4 regions of the Anoxybacillus sp. EFIL genome follow, and region 1 is predicted to be linked to each of the others. Evidence: riboswitches for the same ligand, from Rfam matches in the RefSeq annotation. Region 1 holds a riboswitch; each other region holds the start of a gene.

Region 1 (3,211 bases):
TCGCCATATTTCGTTCCGCAAGCCGTGCAAATAATAAAACAAACAATAATGTCACGAGCGCAAATATAATGCTGACGATCGGGAGCGTAAAACGCCCGAGAATCGAAAACTGAAGATGAAAGAAAAAGACAAGCACGGCGCCAACGGCTGCCCCAGACGACACCCCGATGGTATACGGATCAGCAAGAACGTTTTTCAAAAGCCCTTGAAACGCTACCCCTGCAAGTGCTAAAGATGCCCCGATCAGAAAGGCGAGTATGACTCTCGGTAAACGAATCGCAACAATAATTTGCGAAACGGTGGCAGGAACATTTGTCGGCGTATGAAACAACTGATGTAATAGCGTCTCCCATATAGAAGAAAAGGGAATCGATTGTGATCCAATCGATACCCCTAACAACAAAGCAAACGTTGCAATAAGCGATGCGCTCATGTAATTATTTAAAAATGTCTGGATAAACGACTTTGGCAATTTCTTCGACCCCTTCAGCTAAACGTGGTCCCGGACGAGAAACTAAATCAGAATTGACATCGTATACTCGTTTATTTTTAATTGCAGGGACATCTTTCCAAGCTGGGCGAGCGAGCACTTGCTCGACAGCGTTCGGTGTGTAATAACCGTATGTTGTAATAATGACATCTGGATTTAGCGCCACTGCATCTTCTTCTGTAAACATCGGCCATCCTTCTTGATCGCCTGCTGCATTTTTCGCATGAATGATCGTTAACATTTCATCCATAAATGTTCCTTTTCCAGCGGTATAAATTTCAGGTGCAGGAGAAACTTCCACCCAAACGGTTGCTTCTTCCTTTACTTCTTTTGCTTTTTCAGCAATGGCATCAATTTTTTGCTTCATTTGCTGCACAACATCGGCTGCCTCTTTCTCTTTCCCTGTCGCTTTCCCGATCAGTTCAATCGACGCATATACATCATTGAACGATGTGGCGTTTGGCACTACAATAACTGTAATGCCTGCATCTTTTAATTGCTTTAATCCTTCCTCAGAATTGTGAGCGCTTGATGCATGCGCAAGCACAACGTCTGGTTGAAGTGAAATAATTTTTTCAACATTAAACTCCATACCACCAATTTTTTCTTTGTTTTTCACATCTTCTGGATAGTTATCAAAATCGCTTACACCGACAATTTTGTCACCAAGCCCTAACGCGTATGCAATTTCTGTATTGCTCGGAATGAGCGAAACAATTTTTTTCGGTTCTTTTTCAATCGTGACATCGCCAACCGCATCTTTTACCGTAACCGGAAATGCAGCCTCCTCTGTTTTCGCCTCTTGCTTCGTTTCTTTTGCTGGCTCCGCGTTATTGCTGCACGCTGCTAATCCGAGCGTCAATACGAGCGCAAGAAGCCACACATATTGTTTCCACTTCTTCATCGTTTTTCCCCCTTTTATGTATATCAAATAAAAAAGCTCATTCCAAATGGAATGAGCTGGAAACAACAAAAGACAGTAACTTCCCCTTGTCGTTTCGCCGTCTCACTCCCCGAAGACGCGAATGACGGTGCAAAAAGGCAGGTCTACTGACTTATGCGTCATCCTACTTTGAAGCCTTCCCGTACAAATTGTACAGTGGCGATTTTCATTTCGTCAGCATTTACAGTTGCGGGGACAGTTCTGGACTTGCACCAGATTCCCTATTAAGTCTACTAGGTTGCCCGTTCGACACCTTTTTGCAACGAATGTATGTAATTGTCGAACAATTTCTACGTTTCTATCATAGCGAAAAATATCGCTGATGACAATAAAAAATTTCTATTTCAATGGCAATGTAAACGTAAACGTCGTTCCTTCTCCTAGTTTGCTATGGACAGCAATCGTTCCTTTATGCGCTTCAACGATGTTTTTCGCAATCGCAAGACCTAAACCTGTACCTGAGCGACCGCGCGTGCGCGCTTTATCCGCTTTATAAAAACGCTCAAACACAAACGGCAAATCTTCTTCTGCGATACCTGAGCCAGAATCTTGCACAGAGATGCGCACGACTTCTTCCCCCGTATCGACAATGACACGTACTTCGCCACCGTTATCTGTATGACGAAGCGCATTATCAATTAAATTCGTCAACACTTGTTCAATGCGGTCGGGATCGAACGAAACGATGAGCTCATCGTTCATTTCAACAAGCAAACGAACTCCTTTTTCTTTCGCTAACGCTTGAAACTTATGGATGATGCGCTCGATATACGGTCTAAGCGGCACTTGTTCTTCATGGAGCGTTAAATGCCCTGCTTCCATGCGCGCTAAATCAAGCAAATCGTTCACAAGGCGACCCATGCGCAACGATTCGTCATAAATGACTTTTGCCAATTCTTTTTTCTCTTCATCTGTCGCGGCAATATCATCGACAATCGCTTCGCTATACCCTTGCAACATCGCAATCGGTGTGCGCAACTCATGCGAGACGTTTGCGATAAAGTCTTTGCGCAACTTATCAAGCCGTCGTTCCTCCGTCATATCGCGAAGCACCGCAACGGCTCCTCGAATGACCTTGCCGTTGTATAACGGCGTCATAACAATGACCCAATTGCGACCTTGTAAAGCCATTTCTATCGCTTGTTCTTTTTCCTCCACTACCGCTTTCGTAAACAATTCATTCACTTCGGGAGGAAGTGGCAATAAATTATCGCTTTGCCCTTGCTCGTAATACCACGCTTGTAAAAATCGGTCAGCTGGTGGATTTGTAATGAGCACTTCACCGTTTCGATTAAATGTAATGACACCATCGGCCATGCTACTTAAAATGCTTGCTAACTGCTCCTTTTCTTGATTTAACGCATTAATATGAAACTGCAACTGCCGTCCCATTTGATTAAAAGCCATCGCCAGTTCTCCGATTTCATCATGAGTGACGATCGGCACTTTTGAATCAAATTTTCCACGCGCAATTTCGAATGCTACTTGCCTCATTTTTCGAAGCGGCGCTGTAATGCGTGTAGATAAGAAAAAGGCGAACACGGTCGTTAACACAATGGCGATAAACGCCGCAAGAAAAATAAATTTTGTCGTCTGTCTTGTCGTTTCTTCGACCGCTTTTAACGACTGGTATACAAATACCGCGCCATTTCCATCCGATGTATGAAGCGGAACACCGACAATAAATAGTTCATTATATTCGTCGTTTCGCATCGTTTGATTTGGCATAAGCGTCCGTTTCACTACTTTTTCGCCATCAAATACGCGCCCTAACTGTT
Region 2 (3,211 bases), on a different contig from region 1:
CGAATGTTGACGGTACAACAAGCTGTATTTACGGTTGAAAGCTTAATCGTCAAAGTCCAACAACAAAAACAGCTCATTCATCAACTCATTCAAGAAAATGAGCACTTGCGTCAAGACATCAAACAACTACGTAAAGAGAATGAACAACTCAAGGATCGCATTCAAGAGTTGGAAGCACACACGAAAAAACAGCTCCAATAGCCATTTGCCCCATCTTCTGACCGGTTTCACCCAACACGTTCTTCTTGTGAGCCATCTGGCCAAAAGCCTGGTGGACAAGAGGGACATCGTGGCACGACGCTTCGTCCAGTCGAACATCCGCATCATCGCGTCGTCCATCGTGTGACGACGTGCCAAGGATGTAGGGCGTCTTTGCATGAGGTGAAATCATTGAAAATCGACATCCGTCAAGTATTCGATCTCCCTCTGATGATAATCGAAGTGACCCAACACGAACGTGAAGTGAAATCATGCCCCCATTGCCAAAGGGTTCAACCAGCGGAGTTTCCGCCCTATGTAACAAACGATGTACCATACGGTCCACGGCTCGCTGCATTTGTGGTGTATAGGCATGAGATTCAACTCATCCCCTACAAGCGTTTGAGCCAAATGATAGAAGAGCTCTATCAACACCCCATCAGCACAGGGCTCCTTGTCAACATGCTCCAACGAGGGCATGACACCCTTCAACCGAATGTGGACATCATCGAAGCCGCTTTGCTTGATTCGGCCCTTTTGCATGTCGATGAGACGAGTCTGTGCATCGATGGAAAAAAGGCATGGGTTCATGTGGCCTGTACCCACACATATACATATCTGGCCCCTCATGCCTCACGTGGCAAGAAAGCGACCGATGAAATCGGGATTCTTCCTCGGTATAAGGGGACGATGATGCATTTGGCACATACCCGAGATACAAGGAAGCCACCCATGCACTTTGTCATGTCCATCATTTGCGTGACTTGAAAGGGTTGATGGAACAAGGGCGTGCATGGGGAAGGCACATGACCACGTTTCTCTTAACGGCGAAACAGGCTATCGAGCAACATGGCGGTGCTCTTTGTGAGGAGAAGCGACACGTTAGGAGCGGGTGTATGACCGAATAGTGGAGAAAGCACAATGCCAATTGGAAGTCCCCCTCTTCCGAAAAAAGCGCTCGCCTTTGTTCGACGGCTTTAAAAGCGAAAGGAAGAAGCGTTGCGCTTTTTGCGTGAAGCCCACGTTCCATTCGACAACAACCAAGCCGAGCGAGATCTTCGCATGGTGAAAGTCAAAGAAAACATTTCGAGCACATTCCACAAAGAAGCGTTCGCCCAGTCGTTTTGCATCACCCGAAGCATCGTGTCCACGCTCATGAAACACGACAAACATGTTTGGAACTCGTTCTGTCTTCTGTTGATAGGCGAAACGATGGACCACATTCTTTCCACCTAGGGCATTTTCGTGGATAAGGAATGCCCTTTTTGTGCTGGGCTTCTTTACACACTAGCATTAGGGTGAATAGTTACAAAAAATCAATACTTTTTCATATGAATTTACTAATAAAATATCAATATTAACTTAAAAGAAAAATATAACCATTAACTACGGCGTTACATCTCTCAAAACCATCCACATGAAAAAAATATTTCAGTTGAAAAAAACAAAAAGTTCGTTTATTCTGAATTTTATACAACAACATAATAAGTTCACGCAACAGGTGGTTCACAGATGCTGTGAATCTTAAAAGGGAAGTTTGGTGAAAATCCAACACGGTCGCGCCACTGTGATGCAGAGCTGTTTATCACAATCCACTGTTTCATGCGAAATGGGAAGGAGATAAACAGCGATGAAGCTAAGTCAGGAGACCTGCCTGTTGTATGCACTTACGACCTACGCGTCATAGGGAGGAGTGAGGACATATGATCTTGAGGCACTTCATGTATCTCAATACGAGCTAGCTATGCCCTCCTTCTGTTTGGAAGAGGGCTTTTTCGCTTGATTGGGGATATAAATAACTGGAGGTGCTTAACTTGTTCATCCGTAGTTCAAATGTAGGGTATCCGCGCATTGGTGAGAAAAGAGAATGGAAAAAAGCGTTAGAATCTTTTTGGAATGGGCAAATCAACGAACAGCAATTCATAGAAACGATGGAACACATTCGACTTGATTCGATTCGTAAACAAGTAGAGAAAGGAATCGACCTCATTCCAATCGGAGATTTTTCTTTATACGATCACGTGTTAGATACAGCATTTATGTTCGGGTATATTCCAGAGCGATTTCAACAAATAGACAATGCACTCGAACAATATTTTGCGATGGCACGCGGCACAAATGGACAACATGCGCTTGAAATGACGAAATGGTTTAATACAAATTACCATTACATCGTGCCTGAAATCGGGCAAACGAAGCCGAAATTAGTAGAAAATCGGCTATTAAAAGAATACAAACTAATAAAAGAAACATTCCATATTGAAACAAAACCTGTATTGCTTGGACCGATTACATTTCTTTTGCTTTCTAAACAATACGAACGAAATGAGTGGCGTAAACATCTCGCCCAGTTAGTTCCAGTTTATGTGGAATTATTCAAACAACTAAGCGAAGCGGGCGTGTCATTCGTACAAATCGATGAACCGATTCTCGTTCAACATATAGATAACGACATAGTCGATGCATTTCGTGATGTATATGAAGTTTTTCATCGCGATGTACCAAATATAAACCTTATTTTACAAACATATTTTGATAGCGTATCGCATTATCGTGAAATCGTTGCTTTACCTGTCGCAGGCATTGGGCTTGATTTCGTGCATGACGATGGCGAAAACGTAAAACATATAAACATACACGGATTTCCAAAAGATAAAATATTAGTTGCTGGGATTGTAGACGGTCGCAATGTATGGAAAAGCTCGCTTGCACAAAAAGCAACGCTCCTTCATCATTTAGCAGGCGTTGCTGAACAACTCATCATTCAACCGTCTTGCAGCTTACTGCACGTCCCTGTCACGACAAAACATGAACATGCCTTGCCAACGGAACTTGTCAGCACGCTATCTTTCGCTGATGAGAAATTAGATGAGATACGTATACTTACAGAACATATGAAAGGAAACGCAACAATCGACGAGCTAATCAAATACGATGAACAAACAAACGCTTATTTCACTAAGTTCCGCAAACAACAAGAACAAACAAACGACATCACTACCGTTCCGTTAAG
Region 3 (3,211 bases), on a different contig from region 1:
TAACGCTGGATGATTCACACACTCCTCATATTTTTCACGGAACGAACCAGCTCCGCGTTCTTCATCATAAAAGTCTTCCAATCCTAATGGGTTTCCATTTTTATCTTTCCATCCCATTACTTTTTTCACTTCATGTGGGTCAAATAAATACCAATCGCCACGCTTTTCGACTTGTTCCATAAATAAGTCAGGAATGCATACGCCGTAAAATAAATCATGAGCTTTTGTTCGTTCATCGCCGTTGTTTAGCTTCGCGTCTAAAAACGAGAAAATGTCTTTATGCCAAACGTCTAAATATACCGCGATGCTTCCTTGTCGCGTACCGAGTTGGTCAACCGATACAGCGGTATTGTTTAATTGGCGCATCCAAGGAATGACGCCAGAGGAGACGCCTTTAAATCCTTTAATATCGGAATTGCGCGCACGAATTTTTCCTAAATATACGCCAATTCCTCCCCCGCCTTTTGATAGACGAGCGACATCTGTATTCGACTCATAAATGCCAATTAAACTATCGTCTACTGTATCAATAAAACAACTCGACAATTGACCATATGACTTCCCAGCGTTTGCGTAAGTTGGCGTAGCGACGGTCATATATTGATTAGATAACGCCCAATACGCTTCTTTCGCTAGTGCCATTCGTTTTGTCGGATGTTCATATGCCATTAATGTTAAAGCAATCGTTAAAAAGCGCTCTTGCGGCAGTTCGTAAATTTCGCCGCTATACCCTTTCGCTAAATAGCGGTCAACGAGCGTTTTTAACCCGATGTATGTAAATAGCTCGTCTTTTTTCACATCAATCCATGTGCCCGCTTCTTGGAGCTCTTTTTTCGTATATCGTTCCAGTAAAAACGAGTCGTAAATGCCGAGATCGACAAGCATTGTTTGCAATTCATAAAAGTAGCGATATGTGTCGGATACATCATAGCCGCGATTTTTAGCTGCTTCGTCGTATAGCTGTTGCAAATAAAGACGAGCTGCAACAAACGTCCAATCCGGCTGTTCTACTGTGATTTCATCAAGCGCATTTAAAATGAGTTTATTCATCATATCGTTGTATCGCTGCGTATGGGCAAGTGCTCGGACAGTACGTTCGATGTATCGCTCGCTCGCTAAGTGCGGAAAGTCTTTGAAAATAGGAAACAATAATGTGCGGATTGTTTCTTCATTTACTTCTGTTTGTTGTTTTATGTACACCATATAACATCCCTTCCCCTAAAAAAATAAAAACATCCGCTCTCGTTGAGCGGATGAAACGATGGAAAAAGGCATGCTTTCACCATCGTTTCATCTTCTCAATCCCCGAAGAATATGAAACGATACAAGGAAGGCAGGTCTCCTGACTCGCGCTTCTTCCTACTTTGGATTCCTTCCCATATATGCGCCTGAAAAGCTGACATATACAGTGGTGTTGTTTCCATTTCGTCTGCGCACACAGTTGCGGGGACAGCTCTGGATTCGCACCAGATTCCCTATTAAGTCCGTTCGGACACCTTCACTTGTCGGTTTCAATATATAGTTGTTGTTTTGTTTATTCATCACAATATGTTGTATAAAAAAGGTTTACGTTTAAAACTATAACGAAAAATTTCAACATTTGCAATCATTATTTTTCATCATTTGCTAAATAGCGCCGGTCTTTCATAAACAGCCGCCAAAAATAAATGAAACCTGGAAATAAAATTGCAAAGCCAACGATATACGTCACAAAAAGAGCACGAAACGTATTCGGATGCGTAAATCCGGATTCGATTGTCACATTCGGATAAATCATATACGGTAAATGAGCTTTTCCGTATGCGTAACTTGCACAAAAATATTGCAAGACGATGGCTACAACCGCAAGGCGTGGCATTCCGCGTCCGTTTTTCTTTTTCCATGATGGGAGAAAAAGCGCCCCACCAGCTAAAAGAAATAACATGACAGAAGCGGCAAGCCACGGCCAACGTGCAATCATTCCGTCATATAGCCAACGCGCTTCATTTCGCATCGTGACCATAATGAGAATAGAGGAGAGCAAAGCGAACGGACCGATGATGAGCGCATCGCGGCGATAAATCGTATACGCTTCGATTTCATTTGCTTCGTTTGAGTAGTCTGCTAATAAAAGCGACGAAAGAAAGAGTGTACTTGTAATCGCAAAGGCGATAAATGCATATTCATGTGGGCTTGTAAATAGGCGATCGAGCCGAAGACGACTGACACCATTCATTGTTTCAACAAAAGACCCATGTGTAATTGGCAACACGCTAATTAAAAACGCTGGAATAAGCAAACCGCTTATGCCAGAAATGTAAACGAGCACTTTTTCATATTTAGGAGCAACGTGCGAAAAGACGAGGAACGCACTACGTACAGTAAGCAAAAGTAAAATAATGCTTCCCGGGATAAGTAAAATGGTTCCAAGCATAAACGTTGCTCCAGGAAAAAAGCTGACGAGCGCCACGACGATGGCAACGATAAAGACGTTCGTCACTTCCCATGTCGGCGACAAATATCGGTTTGCGATTTTCGTTGCTTTCGTTTGTGGACGATTGATATATACCATTGACCAAAACCCTGCTCCAAAGTCCATTGTCGCCATGACCGCGTAAATAAAAATAAATCCCCATAAAATTGAAATGGCAATTAATTCATCTGTCATCATCTTGCTCCTTTCTACATGTGCGTAGATAAGTGTTGTTCAATCGGATGGCGGCGGAAATACGAGCGCAAGACGAGCACGACCGCGATGAGTAAAAATACGTAAATGGACGTAAACAGAAGAAAAAGCGTTCCTAAATTTGTTGATTGTGTTACAGCTTCTGCCGTTGTCATCATGCGATAAATGACCCAAGGCTGTCTCCCTGTGCAAGCAAAAATCCAGCCAAATTCAATGCCGAGAAGAGCGAGCGGTCCAGCAGCAACAACTGTCCACATAAACCAGTTCGGAAATATGTGTTGTTTTCTTATGCGATGCCAAACGAATCCGACAATCGAAAGAAGGAGAAGAAACATGCCAATTCCGACCATTGCATTAAAAAGTGTATGGACAAACAACGGTGGCCACCATTCTTCTGGAAAATCATTTAACCCGACAACGACGGTATCGAAACGATTGCCTGCTAAAAAGCTAAGCAACCATGGAATTTCAATTCCCCATTTGACTGTTTGTGTTTCGCGATCTGTAAAACCGCCGATGACGAGCGGGGCGTGCGACTGTGTTTCA
Region 4 (3,211 bases), on a different contig from region 1:
ATTTCATCGCGCGCAGTTTGGCGAATAAGTCGACGCAAGTGATCGGGCTCGTCATGCCGAGCTCAGCTGATAAAGCGTTTCAAAACCCGTTTTTCCCAGAAGTTATTCGCGGCATTAGTAAAGCGGTGCATGATCGGCAATATGCGTTGCAGTTATCGACAGGGGAAACGGAAGCGGAAATTTACGACGGGGTCGTGCATATGGTGCAAGGAAAGCGCGTCGATGGTGTCATTTTGCTGTATTCGCGTGCGAACGATAAAATTATGGCGTATTTACAGAAAGAAGATGTGCCGTTTGTTGTCATTGGAAAACCGCATAAAAAAGCAGAGGAGATTACGCACGTTGATAACGATAACGTTCGGGCGGCGCGTGAGGCGACAGAATATTTAATTGAACTCGGTCATGAGCGCATCGCGTTTGTCGGTGGAAACGTCAATCTCATTGTAACGATGGATCGTTTGCGCGGTTATGAAAAAGCGTTAAAATCTGCAGGTCTTGTATATCGTAAAGATTACATTGTGCATGAAGAATTTTTAAAAGAAGGCGGACAAGAGGCGATGAAAGAGTTGCTTTCACTTGCTGAACCGCCAACTGCGCTCGTTGTCGCCGACGATTTAATGGCTCTTGGGGTATTAAATACGCTTGCTGAAATGGGATTAAGCGTGCCGGGAGATGTATCGATCGTCAGTTTTAACAACGTACTTTTATCGGAAATTTCTCGTCCACCGCTTACATCGGTAGACATTAACATTTTCCAACTTGGCTTTGAAGCAGCAAGAAATTTAATTCAACAAATCGAAAACCCAAATGAGCCGATTAAGCGAATCATTATTCCACATACGATCGTGAAACGATTTTCGTGCGATTACTACAAAGCGCCTCCTCGATAGGGAGGCTCTTTTTTGTAAACAGGATAGGCAAGAAGAAAAAAATGGTGTATCATATGATTAACACCATGTTCTTTGAAAACGTATATATGATGAGCAAGTACGGTGCATACGTTTGTATGCTTAAAAGGGAAGAACGGTGCAAAGCCGTCGCGGTACCCGCCACTGTGATGGGGAGTTTCGCTGCAACGTGCCACTGATTTTTTGGGAAGGCGCAGCGAAATGATGAACCTAAGCCAGGAGACCTGCCTGCTTGCGATACGTCGGCTGCCTACGGGAATATAGGGAGACGTGCGGGAACGATGGACGTTATATATGCTTAGTGGCGTATGCTCTATTTTTTGAATCTTTCGTTTTTTCTGCACCTCTGCCTAGAGGTGCTTTTTATTTTGAAAAAAAGGAGCGACGATATATGGCAACGTGGAATTTGCAAGGAACGAAACATCATGTACTTATTTGCAATGGAGCAAGCTGCATGCGAAAACGGGGAGAAGAGGTGACGCAAGCCATTCGTGATGAAATTGATCAACTTCAACTACATGCTTACGTGCATACGACGCGGACGAGGTGCAACGGTCGCTGTGAAGATGCATGTGTGGTCATCGTGTATCCAGAAGGTGTTTGGTATCGTACGATCGATGAACAAGTTGCGCGGGACATTGTCCGAAAACATGTACGTGATGGTGAAGTATTGCATGAATATGTGACGTACACATATGATGAAGGTTTTGTTATGCCTGAATATAGCGTGGCGACAAGGGGGAAGGAGAAGTGAAGAAATCGTTGTTTTTGTTCGTTAGCGTGTGCCTTACTGTCTATATTTTATTTGCACTCTCGCCTTCTGTATATGCGATGCACATTATGGAAGGGTTTTTACCTTGGCAATGGGCTCTCGTTTGGTGGTTGCTATTTTTACCGTTTTTCTTTATTGGTTTGCGTACAATGACGCGCCTCATGAAACAAAAGCCAGAGGCGAAACTACTTCTTGCGCTTGCGACGGCGTTTACATTTGTTCTCTCAGCATTAAAAATTCCATCGGTGACGGGAAGTAGCTCGCATCCGACAGGGACAGGATTTGGGGCGCTTTTATTTGGCCCGTTTATGATGACGGTCATTGGTACAGCAGTATTATTGTTTCAAGCGCTTTTGCTTGCGCATGGTGGCTTGACGACGCTTGGGGCGAATGCATTTTCGATGGCGGTTGTTGGCCCGTTTGTTGCGTACGGCTTGTTCGTTCTATGTAAAAAGTGTGGAATATCGTTGCGTATGTCTGTCTTTTTAGCGGCGATGATGGCTAATTTGGCGACATACGTTATGACGTCGTTTCAACTCGCTCTAGCATTTCCAGATGTAACGAGCGGCGTATGGGGCGCATTTTTGAAATTCGCTTCCATTTTTGCGGTGACACAATTACCACTTGCGATTACGGAAGGACTTCTTACCGTCGTCGTATGGAACTTTTTGCATACGTACTCGAAGCGAGAGTTAGATTTGTTAGAGGAGAGGGGAGTGTTTTTTAAATGAATCGTCTATTGTTGTTCATTGCCGCATTGTTGATCGTGTTGCCGCTATTTATTGTGAAAAATACGGAGTTTGCTGGGGCTGATACGCTTGCGGAAAAAATGATTCAACAAATCTCTCCACAATATGAACCGTGGTTTGATGTTTTATTTGAGCCGCCGGGCGGTGAGGTAGAGACGTTGCTGTTTTCGGTACAAGCAGCGCTTGGTGCTGGAGTGATTGGATATATTATCGGACTGTATAAAGGGCGAAAGCGAAATGGTTAGTTGGCTTGATGAATGGGCTTATCGAAACAAGCTTGCTAAATTAAATGTCACATTTAAATTGACGCTTACGTGTATGTTGCTCATATGGGCATTATGTGGAACGAATGTCGTTCGCTGTATTATTATCGTTTGGCTATTCGTCTGGCTTCTTTATCATGCGCGCTTACCTTGGCGTGTTTGTGTTCGCTTTTTTATCATCATGGGGCTCATCATTATCGGAAGCTGTGTTCCCCTTCTTTTTACAGTTGATCGTACGATTCATTTTGTCAGTGAAAATATGGCGCAAGCGGCGACGATTTGCTTGCGAGCATTGGCAAGTTCGTTTACTCTCTTTTTTCTCGCGATCACAACGCCATTTTTTCGTATTGCTCATGCATTAAGTAAATGGCACGTTCCTAAAGCATTTATTGAGCTATTGTTGTTGACGTATCGCTTCATTTTCGTGTTAGAAAAAGCAGCGATGCATTTGTTTATGACGGTGCGAACAAAAAATGGTGAACGAAGCTGGCACCTCGCTTCACTTGCTGTTGCACAACT

Evidence for each region. Region 1 has a riboswitch for cobalamin ahead of ES017_RS08775 (ABC transporter substrate-binding protein). Riboswitches for the same ligand answer to the same signal wherever they lie in the genome.
Region 2: it holds a riboswitch for cobalamin, as region 1 does, so the genes downstream of both, metE (5-methyltetrahydropteroyltriglutamate--homocysteine S-methyltransferase) here and ES017_RS08775 (ABC transporter substrate-binding protein) in region 1, are expected to answer to the same signal.
Region 3: it holds a riboswitch for cobalamin, as region 1 does, so the genes downstream of both, ES017_RS03220 (ribonucleoside-diphosphate reductase subunit alpha) here and ES017_RS08775 (ABC transporter substrate-binding protein) in region 1, are expected to answer to the same signal.
Region 4: it holds a riboswitch for cobalamin, as region 1 does, so the genes downstream of both, ES017_RS02740 ((2Fe-2S) ferredoxin domain-containing protein) here and ES017_RS08775 (ABC transporter substrate-binding protein) in region 1, are expected to answer to the same signal.

The regions. Positions count from the first base shown of each region.
Region 1 covers NZ_SDLH01000004.1:203,577-206,787, forward strand. The annotation lists gene ES017_RS08770 (FecCD family ABC transporter permease) at 1-472, opposite strand, end outside; gene ES017_RS08775 (ABC transporter substrate-binding protein) at 438-1,394, opposite strand; cobalamin riboswitch at 1,514-1,705, opposite strand; gene ES017_RS08780 (ATP-binding protein) at 1,773-3,211, opposite strand, start outside.
Region 2 covers NZ_SDLH01000011.1:2,696-5,906, reverse strand. The annotation lists partial or broken gene tnpC (IS66 family transposase) at 4-1,434, shown strand; cobalamin riboswitch at 1,681-1,870, shown strand; gene metE (5-methyltetrahydropteroyltriglutamate--homocysteine S-methyltransferase) at 2,013-3,211, shown strand, end outside.
Region 3 covers NZ_SDLH01000002.1:26,611-29,821, forward strand. The annotation lists gene ES017_RS03220 (ribonucleoside-diphosphate reductase subunit alpha) at 1-1,203, opposite strand, end outside; cobalamin riboswitch at 1,315-1,515, opposite strand; gene ES017_RS03225 (cytochrome d ubiquinol oxidase subunit II) at 1,610-2,647, opposite strand; gene ES017_RS03230 (cytochrome ubiquinol oxidase subunit I) at 2,662-3,211, opposite strand, start outside.
Region 4 covers NZ_SDLH01000001.1:531,903-535,113, reverse strand. The annotation lists gene ES017_RS02745 (LacI family DNA-binding transcriptional regulator) at 1-890, shown strand, start outside; cobalamin riboswitch at 973-1,154, shown strand; gene ES017_RS02740 ((2Fe-2S) ferredoxin domain-containing protein) at 1,300-1,662, shown strand; gene ES017_RS02735 (energy-coupling factor ABC transporter permease) at 1,659-2,411, shown strand; gene ES017_RS02730 (energy-coupling factor ABC transporter substrate-binding protein) at 2,408-2,674, shown strand; gene ES017_RS02725 (CbiQ family ECF transporter T component) at 2,667-3,211, shown strand, end outside.